DNA from 2 places in the Streptomyces sp. NPDC002386 genome. Region 2 is predicted to be linked to the other one. Evidence: riboswitches for the same ligand, from Rfam matches in the RefSeq annotation. Region 2 holds a riboswitch; the other holds the start of a gene.
The links. A riboswitch is a leader RNA that binds a small molecule or an ion and turns the genes downstream of it on or off. The one in region 2 is predicted to bind guanidine.

Region 1 (3,391 bases), on a different contig from region 2:
ACGACGTCGTCGCGCACCCCGAGAACAAGCCCGCCGCCGTCGCCCGCTGGAACTACGTCCTGGACGGCATGGTCAAGGAGGGCTGGCTCGGCAAGGGCGAGCGCACGGGCCTGAAGTTCCCGATGCCCAAGGAGCAGACCCTCCCCAACGGCCTGTCCGGCCAGCGCGGTTACCTCGTCGACGCGGCCAGGCAGTACCTGATCAACAACGACATCGTCACTTCCGACCAGCTGGAGGCCGGCGGCTACCGCATCACCACCACCATCCAGAAGAACCGGCAGAACGCCTTCGTCAAGGCCGTCGACGACCAGCTCATCTCCAAGCTGGACAAGAAGAACCGCAAGGCCGACAACTACGTCCGCGCCGGCGGTGCCTCCGTCGACCCCAGGACCGGCAAGGTCGTCGCCATGTACGGCGGCATCGACTACGTGAAGCAGTACACCAACGGCGCCACCCGGGGTGACTTCCAGGTCGGCTCCACCTTCAAGCCCTTCGTGTTCACCTCGGCCGTGCAGAACAGCTCCACCACCCAGGACAGCCGGCCCATCACCCCGAACACCATCTACGACGGCACCAGCAGGCGCCCCGTGCAGGGCTGGACCGGGGGCGGCTACAACCCCGCCAACGAGGACGAGAAGTCGTACGGCGACATCCCCGTCCGCAAGGCCACCGACCTCTCGGTCAACGCCGTCTACGCCCAGATGGCCGTCGACGTCGGCCCCGCCAGGGTCAAGCAGACCGCGGTCGACCTCGGCATCCCCGAGGGCACCAAGGACCTCCAGCCCTACCCGTCCATCGCCCTCGGCACCGCCACCGCCAGCGTCCTGGACATGGCGGAGGCGTACGCCACGCTCGCCAACCACGGTCAGCGCGCCGCGTACACCATGGTCGAGAAGGTCACCAAGGACGGCACCCAGCAGATCGAGCTGCCCCAGCGGCAGACCAGGCGGGCCGTCACCCGCGAGGCCGCCGACACGACCACGTCGATCCTGCAGAGCGTGGTCGACAACGGCACCGCCGTCGCCGCCCAGGCCGCGGGCCGCCCCGCGGCCGGCAAGACCGGCACCGCCGAGGAGGACACCGCCGCCTGGTTCGCGGGCTACACCCCGGACCTGGCCACCGTGGTGTCCGTCATGGGCCAGGACCCGGTCACGGCGGCCCACAAGTCGCTGTACTACGCCCTGGGCCAGCCCCGGATGAACGGCGGTGGCCCGCCCACCGCCATCTGGGCGCAGTACACCCGCGACGCGCTGAAGGGGAAGCCGGTCAGCGACTTCGACCTCCAGCTCCAGCCCGGCGCCGACCAGACCCAGGCCCCCGTCGACCCCTCCGGCGACCCCGGCACCGGAGGCCAGGACGACGGCGGCACCACCGGCACGCTCACCGACGGCGGCACCACCGGCGCCACCCCGACGACCGACGGCGGCACCACCGGCGGCACCCCCACGACCGACGGGGGCACCACCGACGGCGGGACGACGACCGACGGGGGCGGCACCACCACGGACGGGGGCACCACCGACGGCGGCGGAACCACGACGGGCGGGGGCACCGACGGCGGCCCGACGACAGGCGGGGGCACGGACACCGGCGGCGGCACACCCGGCGGCAGTACCGGAGGCCTGGACACGGGCGGGGGCACCGACACCGGGGCCACCGGCGGCCAACCGTAGGACCGCCCGTCAGTGACCGCTGGTCGCCTTGAGCCCCACCACGGCGACCAGCAGCAGGCAGACGAAGAAGACACGGGCGGCGGTGACCGGCTCACCCAGGACCACCATGCCGAGCACCGCCGCCCCGGCCGCCCCGATCCCCACCCACACGCCGTAGGCCGTACCGATCGGCAACGACTTCGCCGCGTACGACAGCAGCACCATGCTGGCCACGATCCCGGCACCCGTGAACACACTCGGTACGAGCCGGGTGAACCCGTCGGTGTACTTCATCCCCACCGACCAGGCCACTTCCAGCAGCCCGGCGACGATCAGCAGAACCCACGCCACGACGACACACCTCCGGCAGACGGAACCCATTCCTGGTGCGTCGTCTTTGCCTGCGTCCCGGTACGGCGCGTCTCGTCGGGCTCCTTCGAACATAGCAAAGCGACGGCGGGAGGGCCGGTGACCGTGGTCACCGGCCCTCCCGCCGTCGCCGGATCCTGCGGTACCCGGACCTCAGAGGTACAGGCCCGTGGAGTCCTCCGTGCCCTCGAAGCGGTCCGCGGCCACCGCGTGCAGGTCCCGCTCCCGCATCAGCACGTACGCGACGCCCCGCACCTCGACCTCGGCCCGGTCCTCCGGGTCGAACAGCACCCGGTCGCCCGGTTCCACGGTCCGCACGTTCTGACCCACCGCGACCACCTCGGCCCAGGCCAGCCGGCGTCCGACCGCCGCCGTGGCGGGAATCAGGATTCCGCCGCCCGACCGCCGCTCGCCCTCACCCGTCTCCTGCTTGACCAGCACCCGGTCATGCAGCATCCGAATGGGCAGCTTGTCGTGGTGGGGGGTGCTCTGCACGTTTCTGTTGGCGCTCACGCTTCGAACCTACCTGCCTTCGGCACGCCCGTACGAGCCCGGGGCGCCGCGCCGCTCAGCGGCCGCGCCGCCGCACACCCAGCGCCAGCAGCCCCACCAGCCCCACGGCGACGAGCGCCACCGGCACCACCCGCTCGAGGCGCGGCGCGCCCTCCTCGTCCACGAACTGTGCCCTGACGTCACTCACGACCCGGTTGACCTGGACATACGCCCGTCCAACCGTGTGGTCGAGGTTGGCGACGACCTTGGCCTTGGCGTCCCCGACGATCGTCTTCGGGTGCACCCGCACCCCGATCTCGTCGAGCGTCTCGGCCAGTACTTCGCGGCGGCGCCTGATGTCCGCCTCGATCTCTGCCGGGGTTCTGGTGTCCGACGTGTCCGCCACCGTACGGCCTCCGAAGTCTCCTGATGCTGTCCTGGACAGTCTGTCAGTTCCCACCCGGGCCGCACCGCAACGCCCCCCGTTACGCTGGACCGATGAGCGAGCGACTCCAGCCCGGCGACGTGGCCCCCGCCTTCACCCTCCCCGACGCCGACGGCAACCCGGTGTCCCTGTCGGACCGCAAGGGCCGCAAGGTCATCGTCTACTTCTACCCCGCGGCGCTGACCCCAGGCTGCACCAAGCAGGCCTGCGACTTCACGGACAACCTCTCCCTCCTGGCCGACGCCGGCTACGACGTCATCGGCATCTCCCCGGACCAGCCGGAGAAGCTGGCCAAGTTCCGCGAGAAGGAGTCCCTGAAGATCACCCTCCTCGCCGACCCCGAGAAGACGACCACCGAGGCCTACGGCGCCTACGGCGAGAAGAAGAACTACGGCAAGACCTACATGGGCGTCATCCGCTCCACGGTCATCGT
Region 2 (3,391 bases):
CGGCCTTCGTCGCCGTCGCCAATCAGATGCGCCTACCCGCCACGGTGAGTGCGGTGCCCGTCGGCAGCGACAGGCTGACCGTCCTGACTCCCGCCGGCGTGGCGGTCGGCACAGGCCGGCGCCCCTTCGCCGGGCTCGATGTCGTGGCCTACACCTACGACATGTCGACCGACGGCATGAATGAACGACTGAGTGAACTCGGCGCCAGAGTCCGCACCGCTGCCACCGCGGAGACCGCCGTGCGGATGGCCCACCTCCTGCAGTGCCCGGCCGTACTCCCCCGAGGACTCGCACGCGCCTACGCACAGCAGACCGACCGCCTGTCCCCCGCTCCCCTGCCCGGCCTCCTCACCCTGTTCATGGTCACCCGTCGGCCCCCCGCTCATGAACTCGCAGCAGTCGCCCGCCAACTCCCCGCCCGCCTCGGTCTTGGACGCATTCCGACATCCGACGCCCGCGACCGCGTCACGCAGCCGCAGTCGGCCGAGGCGGTTCCAATTCCTGAGTCATGACGGCGGATCCCCGGTCCCCATCGGGCCACGTGGCAACCTGCGGATCGAGAATGTCCACCGGTGGGCGCCGCACACGTGGGCTGCGCAATGAATGCGCACCCTCGCCTCGGGTGGCGCTGCGCAACTTCTACGACCGTGTGGAAGGACCCCTGCGTTCCGCTGGAGTCGCGCCAAGGCCGCTACAGCCCCTGACCAGGCCACAGTGCGCAACCGGGTGCGGCAACGCGGCGATGTTGGAGCCACGATCTTCAAGGCTCGCGCCACACTGCCTGGCTGAGGTCGTCAGGCAGACCGCCCCAGCCGCGACGTGTTCTGGCCTCATGCTGCCGGCCAACCGCGATGCCCTCAGGTGCTAGGGCACAGGACGAAGAGCGGGAAGGCCCGACGACGCGGCTGGTCGCCGATCTCTTCCAGCGCTCTGCGGATCTCGCGCAGGTGGTCGGTGGTCATCTGCAGCGGTGGCTCGTCAGGCTGATAGACAGTACGGATCGGATAGTCCACACCAGGTTGCCGGGACATCTCGATGTGGCAGCCGAGGACGTGGGTGACCGTCCGGTGGTCGCAGAAGTCGATCAAGCGATCGATCGTCCGGATGAATGCCGGCCAGTCGTCGATGTAGAGCCGGCCGGGGTAGACCGTGTCACCGGTGAGAAGGAAACCGGTCCACGGATCGTAGAACGTCACCGCCGCTTCGTGGTGGCCCGGGGTCGCCAGACACTCCAGCACCCTCCCCCCGAGGTCGATGCGCGCCACAGCATCAGGGTCGGTGGCAAATCCGAAATACGGCCAGGCGGCGGCCGACTCCGCACCGACAACCGTGGTGTCAGGACGATCGGAGAACTGGTCGTCACCTGCGACATGATCACCGTGCGGGTGAGTGTGCAGCACGAGCAATTGGTAGCCGTCCCGTGGGTGACACGCGAGCCAGGACTCCATGAGCTCGTCGACCACCTGGCGAAGAGGGAAGAACTCGGCGGATTCGGTGGCACCGGTGTCGATCAGTACCGCCCGCTCATTGCCGAACAGCAGGAACAAGAACGGCGCCTCGTAGTCGATCGCCATGTTCTGCCGGAGGATGAACGTGTGCTCGTCACAGCCGTGGACCTGGATGTCCGGATCGGCGTTGTGCTTGGCCGACGGCGAGCCGTGAATCCACCGCACGTCCAGCGCACCAGGCCTCGGCTTGGCCCCCTCGAAGTCGATCAGGGAACTATCGGCACCCATGACGTCTCCTTGAGTGCGTCGTCTTAGCGGGCCGGGCACGGCTCACATCTCGTCCGGGGCAGGCACCTATGAGCCTCCTCCGCGACGCTAACACGCTATCGATCAGGGTTTGCCGGAAGCCCGATGGCCTCGGATCGCGTCCCGTTCCCGCGCAGAAACTTCGGCCCAGCTCAACAGCAACCCGCGCGACCGACGGTACCCATTCCGGGCCCCGTCTCCGCCATATTCGTGGATCTCAGCCAGACACCCTGCGTATCAACCTCGTGCAGCTGACGATCTCTGGCTCGGCACGAAGCGAGCGCTGGGGCGTGTTTCGAGAGTGTGGGTCACAGCCATGCGCAGCAAGCACCACCGGTGCCGGCGCGCCGGTTTCGACAAGCCGCGACACATCGACTGGACGCCTCTGCGTGGTGCCCGGTCCTGGAATCGGGAAAACCATCTGGTTCGAGTGCGCGCCGCGCTAGGGTCCCTGTCCTGATTCAGGACGTTCAGGAAGTTAAAGCCGGACTGGGGGGTTTGACGATGCTTGACGAGGTGATGACGGCTGCCGCCGCGGCGGGGGGCACCGCAGTGGTGGAAGCCGCCGGTTCGGACCTGTGGGCGTGGTTCCGGACGAGGTGTGCCCGACTGGTCGGTTGCGGTGACCCGGACCGGGAGGGTGAGGCGCTGCAGCGGCTGGACCGCACCGCCGCCGCGCTGGCGTCGGGCGAGGACGAGGGGCGACGGGAGTGGCAGCGCGAGGTGCAGGCGCGCGCGTGGCGCGGGGAGTTCGCCGCGCTGCTGGCGAGTGTGGCGGCGGCGGAGCGGGAGGAGCTGTTGGCCGGAATCGACGCACTGCGGACGCGGGCCGGGGGCGAGGAGACCGGCGGGGCGGTGTCCGGGAACACCTTTCGCGGGCCGGTCGCCTTCCAGACGGGTGCGCACAGCACCCAGGACATCCGCTTCGGGACGGCGGGATGAGCGGGTCCGGTGCCGGGCCGGACGGGGTGGGCGGCAACGCCTTTCACGGGCCGGTCGCCCTGCAGACCGGCGCCGGCAGCACACAGAACGTCCATCACCATCACGGATCCGAGCCCCCGTCCCCGCTGGACGCCGCAGCCGACGAGCTGGCCCGCGCCGTCTGGACGCAGTGGCAGGAGGAGGCCGGGCTGCGGCGGCTGCTGGAGCCGCCTCCGCTGCCGCCGCGCTGGCGGGTGACCGGCCGGGACCTGTCGGGCCCCGTCGGCGCGGCGACCGCCAAGGGCCGGTGGGCCCGGTTCGAACCGCTGCCCGGCCTGGCGGCGGTGACCCAGGAGCGGCTGCGGGCCGGTGGCGGGCTGGACGAACTGCACGCCGTTTACGGCGGGTTGGCCTCGGGTCGGCTGCTTCTGCTGGGTGCGCCTGCGGTGGGCAAGACGGCCACCACGGTGCTGCTTCTGCTGGCCGCGCTGCGCCACCGCGCCCGGCCGGACCTCAGTGCGAAGGAGCGGGCACGTGTCCCGGTGCCGGTGCTGCTGACGCTCGACGGCTGGGACCCGGCCCGGGAGAAGCCGACGGAGTGGGCGGCGCAACGGCTGGCTCGGGAGTACACGCTGTTCGCCGGGCGGGGCGGGCGCGGGCGGGCCCGGCAGCTCCTGGAGTCCGGACGGGTGGCGTTGTTCCTGGACGGGCTCGAC

Region 1: it holds a riboswitch for guanidine, as region 2 does, so the genes downstream of both, sugE (quaternary ammonium compound efflux SMR transporter SugE) here and ACWCPN_RS13750 (MBL fold metallo-hydrolase) in region 2, are expected to answer to the same signal.

The regions. Positions count from the first base shown of each region.
Region 1 is NZ_JBSFBX010000001.1:781,544-784,934, reverse strand. Features, by position in the region: gene ACWCPN_RS03525 (transglycosylase domain-containing protein) at 1-1,673, shown strand, start outside; gene sugE (quaternary ammonium compound efflux SMR transporter SugE) at 1,683-2,003, opposite strand; guanidine-III (ykkC-III) riboswitch at 2,038-2,107, opposite strand; gene ACWCPN_RS03515 (GroES family chaperonin) at 2,175-2,477, opposite strand; gene ACWCPN_RS03510 (DUF3618 domain-containing protein) at 2,590-2,919, opposite strand; gene bcp (thioredoxin-dependent thiol peroxidase) at 3,012-3,391, shown strand, end outside.
Region 2 is NZ_JBSFBX010000005.1:381,540-384,930, reverse strand. Features, by position in the region: gene ACWCPN_RS13755 (LysR substrate-binding domain-containing protein) at 1-512, shown strand, start outside; gene ACWCPN_RS13750 (MBL fold metallo-hydrolase) at 858-1,736, opposite strand; guanidine-III (ykkC-III) riboswitch at 1,749-1,816, opposite strand; gene ACWCPN_RS13745 (hypothetical protein) at 2,259-2,696, shown strand; gene ACWCPN_RS13740 (hypothetical protein) at 2,693-3,391, shown strand, end outside.